Regions from separate parts of the Streptomyces sp. AA4 genome, predicted to be linked through region 3. Evidence: riboswitches for the same ligand, from Rfam matches in the RefSeq annotation. Region 3 holds a riboswitch; each other region holds the start of a gene.

Region 1 (4,509 bases), 1.6 Mb from region 3:
CAGGCCGAGGTGCGCGGAATGCTGCAGGAAGCGTGCGAACTGGAAGTGAAGTACGCCCGCGACACCATGCCGCGCGGCATGCTCGGCCTGTCGGCTGACCTGTGCGAACAGTACATGCACTTCATCACCGACCGCCGCGCGCAGCAGATCGGCCTCCCCCCGATCTACGGCGAGAACGAAAACCCGTTCCCCTGGATGTCGGAAGCAATGGACCTGAAGAAGGAAAAGAACTTCTTCGAAACCCGAGTCATCGAATACCAGTCCGGCGGCGCACTCGACTGGGACTGATCCCACCCCGAGGCACCTGCTGGAACTCGGCCGCACCCTGCCCAGGGTGCGGCCGAGTTCGTATGCGGGCAGACCGCATTCAGGGCTCCAAGCGGACAAACAATCGCATCGCGACCGGGCCCTTCGCTACTGCAGCGCCGACACCACTCCAAACTTCGCAAGGTCGTGCGGCTCCACCAGGATCGACCAGCCCAGCATTTGCCCGGATTTCGCATCTACCGTGACGGTGAGCACGTTTCCCCTGGGAGCATTGCTCCCCCGGGGGACCTTGGCGGCGTACCCCACGAAGTTGCCGGTCATTTGAATCAAGTACACCGGATCGTTGGCCTTGGGCTGCGTTCCGTCAATATGCTTGAGAGCATTGCGGTCGGTTTTCACATATCGAATACCGGCCGGGCTGCCCTCGCCATTCGCGGCAGCCAACCTCTTCGCCACACCCAGCAGGTCGGCGGAAGTAGGCGGCGTGACGTTGCTTTCGGCAGACATCTTCTCCGTCTTGTCTACGCAGGGCTTGCGCGTGGCACCCGTTATGTTTTGCCCGTTTGTGTACATAAGAAATAGATCTGGTCGGTCGTTGACCAGTTCTGCTTGAGCGGGATGCCAATTGTTGCCGGTATCCTGGTATTGAAACCTTGAAGAGTTGGCAAAAACTCGAGCACTCGGCACCGTTACCTCGAGCCCGTTGTCCGCTTGGCCGCCGAATGCCCCGTTGTCTTCGGAAATACCGACAAGATCTCCATTCTGGCGAATCTCCCAATCGGGACTGCCGGGAACCCAGCTGAAGGTTACGTTCTCGCTGGCGAGCTCGTGCGCGGACTTGATGTAGAACTCACGGTACGGAACCCTTGGCCGCTGATCTGCCCAGTACCACAGAAACCCTTTCTCTCGCCCCGGGGAACTGTACAGTGTACCCGCGGTCATTCCTGCTTCAACCCAGGTGTCCAGCTTCGGATTGTTGAGGTTGGTGAGAAGCCACTGCTCCCAGTTGGCGAACTCGGCATCTCGGTTGTCCACATGAAGACAGCCAACTAAAACCGCAGAAAATGATCGAACAGGAGAAAGAATTCGCATCGCCCCTCCTTCGCGAAAGTCACGAACTTTCACCGGGTGATCCGGACGCGATCTTCCGCTTACACAAGAGCAGAAAGCACAGAACCCCTGCATCCCCCGAATGTTGGTTGGCCACCAACAACTCCACACTTTGTCCTTCCTGTTGCACGCAAGGAACCGCCGACCGGGTGACAACCCAGTCAACGGATACGCCTGCGTGCGCAGCGATTTCGAGCAGCGACTGAAAAATAAGCAGAAAATATGACCCACTAGTGAGCAATGGTCAGGCGTTAACGGACAGTGCGCCAAAAACATCAGCCGCACCATGCTCGACGCCGGCCAGACGCCAGACAGCACAGTGCAGCTCCTCCGTTCGTCTCGCACCCGCCGGGTGCGATGTCACCGCCGGACGACGAGCACCTTCCGACGCTCCCTCCTGCTCCGGCAGCAGCACGATCCCTCCCGGACCCTGGGACACCCGCCTCCTGGCCTGATTCGGCAAGCTGACCCACGCCATTGGTTCGCCAGGACGCAGCCGCGTCTTGGCGAGACAACAGGGAACCCGGTGCGATTCCGGGGCTGCCCCGCAGCGGTATGTGGGAACGAAAGCTGTCACCGCGGGAGCGGTAAAGCACTGGGCGTCCAGCCCGGGAAGCGACAGCCGGCAGGCACGAGCGGTACGCCCACGAGTCCGAATACCTGCCAATGGCACGCACGCCGACGGCGTGCGTGAGTCCGGGTCTCGCGGGACACCACGATTCTCGGCTATCCGCGGATTGGCCCAGCCCGAGAACTCAAACGAGCACTCGAGTCCTACTGGTCAGGAACAACCACCGAAGAAGACCTTCTGACCGCCGGACGGCAACTGTGCGAGCAAACCTGGACAACCCTGCGAGACCAGGGTCTCGGCTCAATCCCGTCCAGCACTTTCTCGCTCTACGACCAGGTGCTGGACACCGCCGCACGAGGAGTCCCGGACGCACCCGCCCTCGAAATGACGAAGTGGTTCGACACGAACTACCACTACCTGGTCCCGAACTCCCGCTTCGCACTCACCGGCACCGCCCCGATCGACGAAGTCCGCGAAGCACAAGCACTAGGCATCACGCCACGCCCGGTACTCTTCGGACCGGTCACCTTCCTACTGCTGGCCAAGCCCACCGAACCAGGCTTCACCCCGCTGGAACCGCTGGACGAACTACTGCCCGCATACGCCGAACTATTGGGCAAACTGGCCGACGAGGGCGTCGAATGGGTCCAGTCGGACGAACCAGCCTTCGCGACAGACCGAACCACGCCGGAGTTCAACGCACTCACCCGCGCTTACCACTGGCTGGCCAAGAAAAACCACCGCCCGAAGCTCCTGGCAGCCGGATACTTCGGCGGCCTCGGCCGAGCACTGGGCGTCCTGGCCCGCTCCCCCAGCGAAGCAATTGCCGTCGACCTGGTAACCGATGAATCCTTTGCGGGCAACGTCGCGGCGGAAGGAGCACTGCGGGACAAGGAAGTCCTAGCCGGAGCAGTAGACGGCCGAAATGTGACATCCACTCGCCGCGCGTGCCGAACCGGACCGAGATGACCGACCTGGGGCGCACGGCGCTCGGCGCGGTCCCGGCGGAACAGCTGTGGATCAATCCGGACTGCGGTCTCAAGACCCGCGGTTACGCCGAGGTCGAGCCGGCGCTGCGGCATCTGGTCGGCGCGGCCCGGGAACTGCGCGCCGAACCTCGCTGAACCGTCCAGGTGCCGGGCGGCTGGCCAGGTCGCCCGGCACCGGTCCGAGGATCACCCGAACGGCAGCCCCCACAGGTATTGTCACAACGTCAATAACAGGGGACCGTGGACGAGACCGATACCCTCACCGGGAGGTGGTCGCCATGGCGGACGTGACCGGAAAGACGGGAATCCCCACAGTCGGCGGCACCCTAGGCAAGGCCGCCCAAGCCGGAAGCGACAGTGTCACGCGGCTGTCGGAGAACCTGCGCGGCCGGATGCCGCCGCTGACCGCGATCCCGTTGCCGCGCAAGTTCGACGAACGCTGGCTCGGCGCGCGCTGGCCGGTCCGCGAACTCGCGGCGCCCCCGGCGGGCAGCGGCCTGAAGCCGGTGCTCGGCGACGACGGGCCGCCGCTGATCGGCCACACGCTCGACGGGATGCGGTTCGGCCTCGACTTCAGCCTGCACCGCTTCGAACAGTTCGGCCCGGTGTCGTGGATGGGCGTCTTCGGCCAACGCATCGTGACGCTATCGGGCCCAGAAGCCACCCAGGCCGCCCTCATCAACAAGGACAAGGCCTTCTCCCAGGAAGGCTGGAAGTTCTTCATCGAGCGCTTCTTCGAACGCGGCCTCATGCTGCTCGATTTCGGCGAGCACCACCTGCACCGCCGGATCATGCAGGAGGCCTTCACCCGCGACCGGCTCCGCGGCTACGTCGCGCAGATGGGCCCGGCGCTGCGCGAGGGCGTCGCGGCACTGCCGTCCGGCCGCCCGCAGCTGTACTGGGCGTTCAAACAGCTGACGCTGGACGTCGCGACGCAGGTGTTCATGGGCATGCGCTCCGCCGCCGACGCCGAGCGCATCAACCGCGCGTTCGTGGCCGCTGTGCGCGCCGGCACCGCCGTCGTGCGCTATCCGGTGCCTGGCGGGCGCTGGGCCGCGGGTTTGCGCGGCAGGCGGACGCTGGAGCGCTATTTCGGCGAGAACCTGGCGGCCAAGCGCGACGCGGACGGCGACGACCTGTTCTCCGCGCTCTGCCACGCCGTTTCCGAGGACGGTGACCGGTTCAGCGACGCCGACATCGTCAACCACATGATCTTCCTGATGATGGCCGCGCACGACACGACCACCATCACCGCCAGCGCGATGGCCTACTACCTCGCGAAACACCCGGAATGGCAGGAGCGCGCCCGCGAGGAGTCGCTGCGCCTCGGCGACGACCTGCCGGACCTCGAAGCGTTGGAAAGTCTCGAAACGCTGGACCTGGTGATGAAAGAGGCACTGCGGCTGCGCGCGCCGGTGCCCTCGCTGGCGCGAAAGACCACAAAGGACACTGCGGTTCTCGGCCACTACCTGCCGGAAGGCACGATGGTCGCGGTTTCGCCGACGCTGAACCACTACTCCCCCGAACACTGGACCGATCCGCTGCGCTTCGACCCCGAGCGGTTCGGCCCGG
Region 2 (4,509 bases), 4.0 Mb from region 3:
TGCCCAGCAGATCAAGGGTTTCCTCGACGCGTTTGCGCATCACATCCGGCGCGACAGCGAGCTGCTCCATCGCGTACGCCAGTTCTTCCTCGACGGTGTCGGTGACGAACCCGGCCAGCGGATCCTGTCCGACCACGCCGACGACCGACGCCAGTTCGCGCGGCGGATGCGTCGCGGTGTCGAATCCGGCCACCTTGACGCGCCCGGTCATCGTGCCGCCGGTGAAATGCGGGACGAGGCCGTTGATCGCGCCGAGCAAGGTCGACTTGCCGACCCCGGTGCGTCCGGCGACGAGGCAGAGTTCGCCCTCCTCGATCGCCAGGTCCACGTCCCGGAGCACCGGCCGGTCCGCCCCGTCGTAAGTGACGCTGACGTGCGAAAACTCGATCATCGGGCGACCTCCGACACCAGCGCCGGACGCGGCGCGAACCAAGCGGGCAGCACGCTGACCAGTACCGCGACGGTCGGCAGCAGCGGCAGCTCCGGCCAGGTCAGCGGGCTGGCCGGGGTGGTGAGCGAAACGGGGTCGGCGAGCAGCACGAGCACCGCGGTCGCGACGCCGCACAGCGAGACCAGCGTTTCCGGCAGCCGCCACGGATCGGGCCGGTAGGTCGTGCGCCGGATCTGCCGTCCGCCCAGCACGAATCCGGCGGCGGCAAGGACCAGACCGGCGAGAAGCATGGGCACCCCGAGCCACGACGCCGAGCCGTCGAGCACGCCGTAGACCCCGACCGCGACGCCGACCAAACCGGCCAGCACGCAGGTCGCGATCAGGATCCGGACGCGCGGCGAGAGGTAGCTGCGCCGTCCGTAGCCGCGAGAGTCCATGGCCGCCGCGAGCTGCAGAGACCGGTCCATAGCGTCGGCGAGAACCGGCACGAAAATCCCCTTCACGAACCGCAGGCCGCGCGTCTTTCCGGAGCGCAGCCGACGCGCGCGGCGCACCCGCTGCACGCTCTCGACCAGCTGCGGCGCGACGGACAGCGCGACGGTCACCGCCGTCCCCACCTCATACAGCGCCCCGGGTACGGCCTTGAGCAGGCGTTTCGGGTTCGCCAGCGCGTTCGCGGCACCGACGCAGAGCACGATCGTGGCCAGCCGGAGCCCGTCGTACAGCCCGCCGAGCAGCTCCTCGGCCGAAGTGGGGCCGAGGAGCTGAATGCCGGCCGCGACGCTCGGCAGCGGGATGGTCGGCAGCGTGAACAGGACGTGGCCGCCGTCCTCTCCGCCGATCAGGATCCGGAACAGCACGCGCGAGGCGAGAATGACCCCGGCGATCCAGGCGTACATCCGGAACGCCATCGCCCACGGCGCGTCGCCGCGGCGGAGCACCACGACGAACCCGGCCACCGCGATTACGAGCGCGAGCAGGACCGGGTTCGTGGTCCGGCTCGCGGCGACGGCGAGCGCGAGCGCCCACACCCACCACGCGCCGGGATGGAGCGCTCGCGGACTACTCCGCGGCACGCCTGCGGCGCACCGCGACGACCGTCCCGGCCACCGCGAGCAGCACGACGACCACGATGCCGAGCACCACGCCCCACGGGAACCCGCTGTCCGAAGTGGACGCTGGGGCCCGCGCGGGCGCGTTGGCCTTGCGCACCGGCTCGGTGCGCGGCGGCGGATACTCGGTGTAGGACTTGCCGATCGCGAACGACCAGCCCTCGAACGCACCGGCCAGTGGCTTCCAGCTCTGCGCGCCGACCTGCGCGGACTCCCATTTGCCGCCGTTGGCGGCGGTCCAGAAGCTCCACGAAGCCTTCTCCGGCGGCATGCCGGTGCAGGTCTGGTCGGCGGGCTTGCCCTCGATCTTGCACATCACCGCCAGGCCGTATTTGCCCGCGCCGGTGAGTTCGAAACCAGCGTTTTGCAGGGCGGTGACGCCGTTTTCCTGCTTGCCAGGCGCGCACCGGATGAGGGTTTCGCCGCCCAGTCCCTGGAAGTCGACGACCACCGTGACGCCGTTGTCGTCCTGGCAATAGCCGTCGGCGCCCTTGCCGGGCGTGGTCGCGGAGGCGGAGGACGCCCCGCCTAAACCGGTAGCGACGAGAAGAGCGCAGCCGGCGAGGACTCGCCCCCAGAGCCGCGCGTGCACGAACCGCATGTCAGATGTACCTCGCATCGATCGGACCACGACGGGCGATCCGGCTCGCGGTCCCACCCGGGGCCGCTCACGGTTGCGGGCCAGCGCCGGATTCTCACCGGCTTCCCCCGTTCGTGGCGAAGAACTTGTCGACGTTAACGCACCGCAGGCTCCGCCGGAAGCGACCGCGGACACACCTACACTTCCGGGCGTGGGACAGGACCAATTGCGCGTCGGCCTCGTAGGAACCGGACCGTGGGCCACCACGGTGCACGCCCCCGGGCTCGCGGATCATCCAGGGACCGTGCTCAGTGCGGTGTGGAGCCGCCGTCCGGAAGCCGCGGCCGCGCTGGCGCAGGCCTACGACGCGGTGCCGACCAGTGCCCTGGACGAACTGTTCGAGCAGGTCGACGCGCTCGCGTTCGCCGTGCCGCCGACCGTGCAGGCCGAGCTGGCGACCCGGGCCGCGGAGGCGGGCAAGCACCTGATCCTGGAGAAACCGATCGCCTCCGACCTGGCTGCGGCGGAGCGGCTCGCCGACGCCGTGACGTCCGCTGGCGTCGCTTCGCTGGTGATGCTGACGCTGCGGTTCGCCCAGCAGACGCGCGATTGGCTGGACGGCGTGACCGCGGCTGGCGCCTGGCGAGGCGGCAGCGTGCGCTGGCTGTCCGGCGCACTGCTCGCCGGCAAGTACGCGACCTCGGCCTGGCGGCAGGACCCGGCTGGCGGCGCACTCGCCGACATCGGCCCGCACGCGTTCGACCTGCTCGACGCCGCTCTTGGCCCGATCACCAACGTCCTCGCCGCGCATCGCGGTCCGGAAGACCTGTGGCAGCTCCTGCTTGAACACGAGGGCGGCATCACGAGCACCGCGACGCTCAGCCTGCGCCTGCCGGTTCAGCCGACGGTGGTCGAGTACTCGGTCTTCGGCGAACACGGCTTCCGCACGCTCGGCCGGACCGGCACGGCGAACGAGGCGTACACCGCGCTGCTGGACGATTTCGCCGCGATGGTGGCGTCCGGAACGACCACGCATCCGTGCGATGTCCGGCGAGGCGTGCACCTGGCTCGGATCGTCGACCAGGCGCGTGCTGCGCTAGACCGGTAATTCGCTTGCCCGGTCTGAGACGATGAACGGGAAGTTCGTTTCGGACGAAGGAATGCCTATGTGCTCCGCCACGGCCCACTCCGGCCGCGTGGCCTGAGCTGCCTGCGCGCCCGGCGTTGGGTTGCCGGTTTTCGTGCTTCCTTCTTCCCCGAAAGGCTTCCACCCAAGATGTCCGCCCTTCAGGCCTACGTCCGCGCGACCGCACCGATCGGCCGCGACACCCAGCGAATCGGCCCATTCCTGGCGACTTTCGCCCGGAACAGCTCGCATCCGATGGAGAACTACGCCATCCCCGACGACGGCGCGCAGCCCTCTTCCGCCGAGATCGCTCTCCTGATTTCCGCTTACCGGCAACGGAATCTCCTGCCCCGGCTGGAGTTCTTCACCGACGCCGGTCCCGACGTGGAGAATTCCCTTGCCACTGCCGGGTTTACCCTCGAACGCCGAGTGCCGGTGATGACCTGCACCGCCGACGATCGCGTGGATTGTGTTGCGCCAGAACACATTCAGCTGCGCGAACCGTCGTCCGACGACGAATTCCGCCGCTTGCGGTCCGTGCAGAACGTCGCCTTCGGCGGGTCGCCGGAGGTGTCCGACGCTGAGATTGAACGCAACCGCGAACACCTGACCGTCCTAGCCGAACACGACGAAACCATCGTGGGCGGCGGAATGGCGCTGGATATCGTTTACGGGACAACGGAAATCGTCGGCATCGCAGTAGCCGCGTCCCATCGAGGCCAAGGCGTCGCAGCGGCAATCACCGCCCACCTCACGCGCCTCGCTCACGAACGCGGTGCGCGGACGGCGTTTCTTACGCCGGGCGAGGTCGGAATCGGGACGGTGTATCAGCGAGCTGGCTACCAAGTCGCCGGTGAGTGCGTGCACCTGTCGCTGAGCTAGTCGTCGTACCGGCCACCCCGGCCGCGCTTTACGTCGCTGCGCCGTTTCTTCGCCGCCAACCGGCGTTCCTTCGAGCCTCGCGAAGGCTTGGTGGGACGCCGTTTGGCCGGCGGCGGCGCGGAGGCTTGCGTCAGCACCTCCGCCAACCGCTCCCGGGCCGCGTCGCGGTTCATCAGCTGGGAGCGGTATTCGCTGGCCGCGATGGTCAGCACTCCGCCGACCAGGCGGGCGCCCAGCCGGGCCGTGATGCGTTCTTTCAGCGCGGGCGGGATCACGGCGGAGCCCGCGACATCGAACGACAGCTCGACGCGCGAGTCCGTCGTGTTCACGCCTTGTCCGCCCGGTCCCGAGGATCGGGAGAAGCGCTCTCGCAGTTCGGCGCCCGGGATCACGAACCGGGCGCCGACGCGTACGTCCT
Region 3 (4,509 bases):
GAGGTGCCGTCCCGAACGCCGGGCCCCTTTTCGCAGATTGGGCAGGATGACCCGGTCGACGTACCGTCGAGACGGCGCCATCGTGATCATCCCCTCGGCCTTCTCGCCGGCGAGCTGAAGCATCAGAGGGCGCAGCGCGGCCAGATAGATCGGGATCCGGGGACGCCGCAGAGCTCGGGCTCCGGCCGGGTTCAGGGGCATCGGCCGGAAGCTGAACCTGGTCCCGTCGTAGGACATGGGCTCCAGGCCGCTGGAGTGATAGTCCCAGCTCATCCGGACCGTGTCGATGTACTCGCTCATCCACCGCACCGGATGGGCGACCTGGACGGAGTGGAACGAATCGAGGAAGTCGCCCAGTCCGGCCCCGATGCCCAGAAGGGTGCGGCCGGAGCTCGCCTCGTCCAGGTCGGCGGCGGCGTTGGCGAGTTCGAACGGACTTCGGGTGAAAGCTTGCGCGACAGCGGTGCCGAGGCTGATCCGGTCAGTCCCGCCTGCCGCGCCCGCATGGACGACAAAGGGATTTCGATAGTACTCGTAGAGCCATAAGGACCGAAACCCGGCGCTGTCCGCGAGCTGTGCGAATTCGGCGAATTTCTCGAACGGAGTCTGCAGCACTGGCATGCTCACCCCGAACTGAGGCATGGCTTCTCCCTGTTCAGAATTTGACTCGACGGCGCAGCAGTCGTGACGGTGGCTCGTGATCAGTGGCGACGGAAGCCGGAGTGCGCACGGACACCGTAGATCTTGGCGAGGCGGTGACGATCCCCAGCGACGGCCGGCAATCACACAGTTTCCCGGCGAGTCGGGTACCGCCTTCTTGCGATTTTGTCCGGTACCGATCGACAGTAGCGTTCGATCACCACAAGACGAAGCGATTGTTCCATGCTGCGGAACAGCCGATGAGGCCGAACCGGCACCGCGGAACAGCCTGCCGGGCCTCAAGACGGTGCAGCCTCTGTTCGGTCACCTCAGCATCGTGCCGGCGTCCGACACCTACGTCAGCGTCCTGCCGAGCCTGGCCAACGGCTCCGCGGAAGCCATCGCCTGGCTCGTCCTCGACGCGGCCCGTGGTGCAGGCCGCTCGGTGACCGCCGGCAGGCGAACCCGCCGCACGAAGACCGCGCCTGAGAACCGAGAATTGGCCCGTAACGCCGACCGGAAAGGGCACAAATCCGCGGCGAAGCGCGCCCTCGAACACGCCGTTTCGCAAGCGCGGCAGCATTTTCCTGATCCGTGTACAGGGAGAGCCCACGAGAACATCGTGGTGGACCGCCTGGGGCTCGAACCCAGAACCGATGGATTGAAAGCCAGTGTCTGGTCGTATCAATTTATGCGGGTGGCGGGCGGTTTTGGTGGTTGATTGAGCGACGGTTGATGTTGCGCGGTGGCGGGCTTTGCTTCGGCTCTGGAGCACATTCTGGGCGTATGGACCGTGCCGGGAATGGTCGCGGCGCGGCTGGCTGAAACCGTGCTCCGGTGCTCGCCGGGGCGATCTTTACCCGATGGGATGCCGTTCGCGGGTTGCGGTCGGGCATCTGTTCAGGTCGTTCCGAAGCCGTCAGCACGGTACGTTCTTGGCAGGTGCAGGGCTCTCGATGCGCGGCGGGTGCTCGGTCTGAGCAGTCCAGCTGACCTTGCCGGTTGTCTTGCTGGTGCTGGCTGCAGTTCGCGTGTGCGCTGTGCTTCCTTCATCGCCTCCACCTTCTCGGCGTACCGTGTGAGGGCGGTCTGTTCGTCGACGTCGTAGTCTCCGACTCGCAGGTCAGCCGCGGTCTGCTGCTGGGTGACGCCGCTTTCGCGGAATGTGAGCAGCCGGTGAACCTCGCGGAGATGCTGGACGTTTGCCGCGAGAGCGACCCCGGGCCGCCGGGACGACGGGTTTTGTCCAGCCCAGCGCTGGTGAGGCTGGTGCGCGATCGAGCCGATGACGATGATTCCCCTGGAAAGTGTTGTGCACGCTGCGGTTTCGTTGTCTGAACTTTGTCCGTTCGGTGGGTCGAGGAGGGGACGCGTTCACATTCGGGAAGCCCGCCAGCCCTCCTCCGCGGCTCACGGTGACGCGACGGCGGCACCCTCCGCCACGTGCGCCGAGCACGTGGCGATCTCCGACGAGGCCGGTCGGGTTCCGGGACAGGCTGAGCCGGGTACGCTCCGGCTGCTGGTGGTTCGCCGGGTCTGTGGGGATCCGGCGAGGCAAGAGGGAACCCGGTGCGAATCCGGGACTGCCCCGCAGCGGTGAGCGGGAACGACCGCCGTCATCGAGCACTGGACGCGCCGCGTCCGGGAAGCGACGGCCAGTAGGTCCGCCGGATATCCCGGCGGGTGCCCGCGAGTCCGAAGACCTGCCACCGGTCCTTGCGCCGCGGTGGCGCGAGGGGTGGGTCCGGAGTCTCTCGGGCGGGCCGGAGCGGACGTCGTGTGCTTCGACGTGCCTGCGGCCCTGATCGAGCGGGAACCGCCACGGAACGCTCGCGAGGGAGAGAGTGTGCACGAGAAGTCTGTGAGCGGCCGGCCCGGCTGGGTGCGGTTCGGCGGGATCGCCGCGGTCATCGCGGCGCTGCACGTCGTCGCGTGGGGGCTGCTGCTGTTCGCGGTGGTGCCGGGCGGCTATTCGGTGGGCACGCAGGTGTTCGGGGTCGGACTGGGCCTGACTGCCTACACGTTGGGCCTGCGGCATGCCTTCGACGCCGATCACATCGCGGCGATCGACAACACGACCCGCAAGCTGATGGCCGACGGGAAGCGGCCGGTTTCGGTCGGATTCTGGTTCGCGCTGGGGCATTCCACGGTGGTGCTGGTGCTGGCGGTCCTCATCGCCGCGGGCACGCGCGTGGTCGGGGTGCTGACGGACGACGGGTCGAGCGCCCGGCAGGCGCTGGGGGTGGTGGGCACGACCGTGTCCGGGCTGTTCCTCTACCTGATCGGCGTGCTCAATCTGGTGGCGCTGGCCGGGATCGTGCGCGTGTGGCGGTCGATGCGGCGGGGGGTGTTCGACGAGGCGGAGCTGGAGGCCCGTCTCAACGATCGGGGGTTGTTCAACCGGTTCCTGGGCCGGGTGACGCGTTCGATCAGCCGGCCGGGCCAGATGTACCCGGTCGGGCTGCTGTTCGGCCTGGGGTTCGACACCGCGACCGAGGTCGCGCTGCTCGTGCTGGCGGGCGGCGGTGCGGCGAGCGGGTTGCCCTGGTACGCGATCGTGGTGCTGCCGCTTCTGTTCGCGGCGGGGATGACCCTGCTGGACACCGTGGACGGAACGTTCATGAACTTCGCTTACGACTGGGCGTTTTCGAAGCCGGTGCGGAAGGTGTATTACAACATCGTGATCACCGGTCTGTCCGCCGGGGTGGCGCTGTTGATCGGCAGCGTCGAGGTCGTCGCGATCCTGCACGAGAAACTCGGCCTGTCCGATCCGGTGACCGGCTGGGTCGCCGGGCTCGACCTCAACAACGTGGGGTTCGCGATCGTCGGCATGTTCGCGGTCGTCTGGGCGGCGGCGATCGGCTACTGGCGGGTGGCCCGGGTCGAACAGCGTTGGGAGGAGCGCGGGTCCCGGACCGGCTGAGCGGCCGGAAACCGGCGGCGGGCCGGGGGACCTTCAGGAGCGGAGGTCTCCGGCCCGCCGCCCGTTCAGGAGCCGGGAAGGTTCGCGGCCGGCTGGTTCGCGGCGAGGGCGCGGAGCGCGCGGCGGTCGACTTTCCCGGCGGGGCCGAGGGGGAGCGCGGGCAGGACCAGGAGCCGTTCGGGGAACTTGCGCGGCTCCAGGCCGAGGCGGCCCAGGTATGCCGTGAGGTCCGGCAGCTCCAGCGGGGAGTCCGTGGCGACACACGCGCAGAGCCGTTCGCCGAACATCGGGTCCGGCACCGGCACGCAGGCGACGTCCCGGATCGCCGGGTGCGCGATGAGGAGTTCTTCGATCTCGGCGGGGCTGATGTTCAGGCCGCCGCGGATGACCACGTCCTTCAGCCGCCCGGTGACCGTCAGGTAGCCGTCGGCGTCGAGGCGCCCGAGATCGCCGGTGCGGACCCAGCCGTCGGGCGTGCGGTAGCGGGCGTCGAGTTCGGGCGCGCCGACGTAGCACAAGGGCGACATCGGGCCGCGGGCGAGGATTTCGCCCGTCTGTCCGGGCGGAACGTCGGCGAGCCGGTCGTCGACGATGCGGACCTCAGCGACGCCGGGGCTGGGCCGGCCGGCGGTCACGGCCCGCTCGAGCGGGTCGCCGGGTGCGGTGTGACAGCTGACTCCGTCAGCGGATCCGTAGAGGTTGAGCACGGGGCACCCGAACGCTTCCCGGCCGCGTCGCGCGGTCGGTTCGTCCAGCACGGCGCCGCCGACGACGACCGCGCTCAGGCTCGACACGTCGGTGCCCGCGAGTTCGGGCCGGTCGGCGAGCTGCCGCAGCATGGTCGCCACCCCGAGGAGGTGCGTCGGTCGGGTCCGCTCGATGAGCGCCAGAGTGCGGGCCGGGTCGAACGCCGGCTGCAGCACCAGGGTCGCACCGAGGGCGGCGAG

What was found. A riboswitch is a leader RNA that binds a small molecule or an ion and turns the genes downstream of it on or off. The one in region 3 is predicted to bind cobalamin.
Region 1: another riboswitch for cobalamin. It lies ahead of SSMG_RS11800 (hypothetical protein); the one in region 3 lies ahead of SSMG_RS19130 (HoxN/HupN/NixA family nickel/cobalt transporter).
Region 2: another riboswitch for cobalamin. It lies ahead of SSMG_RS37125 (hypothetical protein); the one in region 3 lies ahead of SSMG_RS19130 (HoxN/HupN/NixA family nickel/cobalt transporter).

Annotation. Positions count from the first base shown of each region.
Region 1 is NZ_GG657746.1:2,517,208-2,521,716, reverse strand. Features, by position in the region: gene SSMG_RS11810 (ribonucleotide-diphosphate reductase subunit beta) at 1-288, shown strand, start outside; gene SSMG_RS45305 (hypothetical protein) at 415-1,359, opposite strand; cobalamin riboswitch at 1,839-2,060, shown strand; gene SSMG_RS11800 (hypothetical protein) at 2,096-2,917, shown strand; gene SSMG_RS43325 (hypothetical protein) at 2,896-3,072, shown strand; gene SSMG_RS11795 (cytochrome P450) at 3,216-4,509, shown strand, end outside.
Region 2 is NZ_GG657746.1:8,120,859-8,125,367, forward strand. Features, by position in the region: gene SSMG_RS37115 (ABC transporter ATP-binding protein) at 1-391, opposite strand, end outside; gene SSMG_RS37120 (CbiQ family ECF transporter T component) at 388-1,467, opposite strand; gene SSMG_RS37125 (hypothetical protein) at 1,454-2,104, opposite strand; cobalamin riboswitch at 2,117-2,247, opposite strand; gene SSMG_RS37130 (Gfo/Idh/MocA family protein) at 2,295-3,191, shown strand; gene SSMG_RS37135 (GNAT family N-acetyltransferase) at 3,252-4,091, shown strand; gene arfB (alternative ribosome rescue aminoacyl-tRNA hydrolase ArfB) at 4,088-4,509, opposite strand, start outside.
Region 3 is NZ_GG657746.1:4,149,987-4,154,495, reverse strand. Features, by position in the region: gene SSMG_RS19135 (LLM class flavin-dependent oxidoreductase) at 1-642, opposite strand, end outside; gene SSMG_RS45445 (hypothetical protein) at 977-1,360, shown strand; cobalamin riboswitch at 2,146-2,365, shown strand; gene SSMG_RS19130 (HoxN/HupN/NixA family nickel/cobalt transporter) at 2,486-3,562, shown strand; gene SSMG_RS19125 (class I adenylate-forming enzyme family protein) at 3,628-4,509, opposite strand, start outside.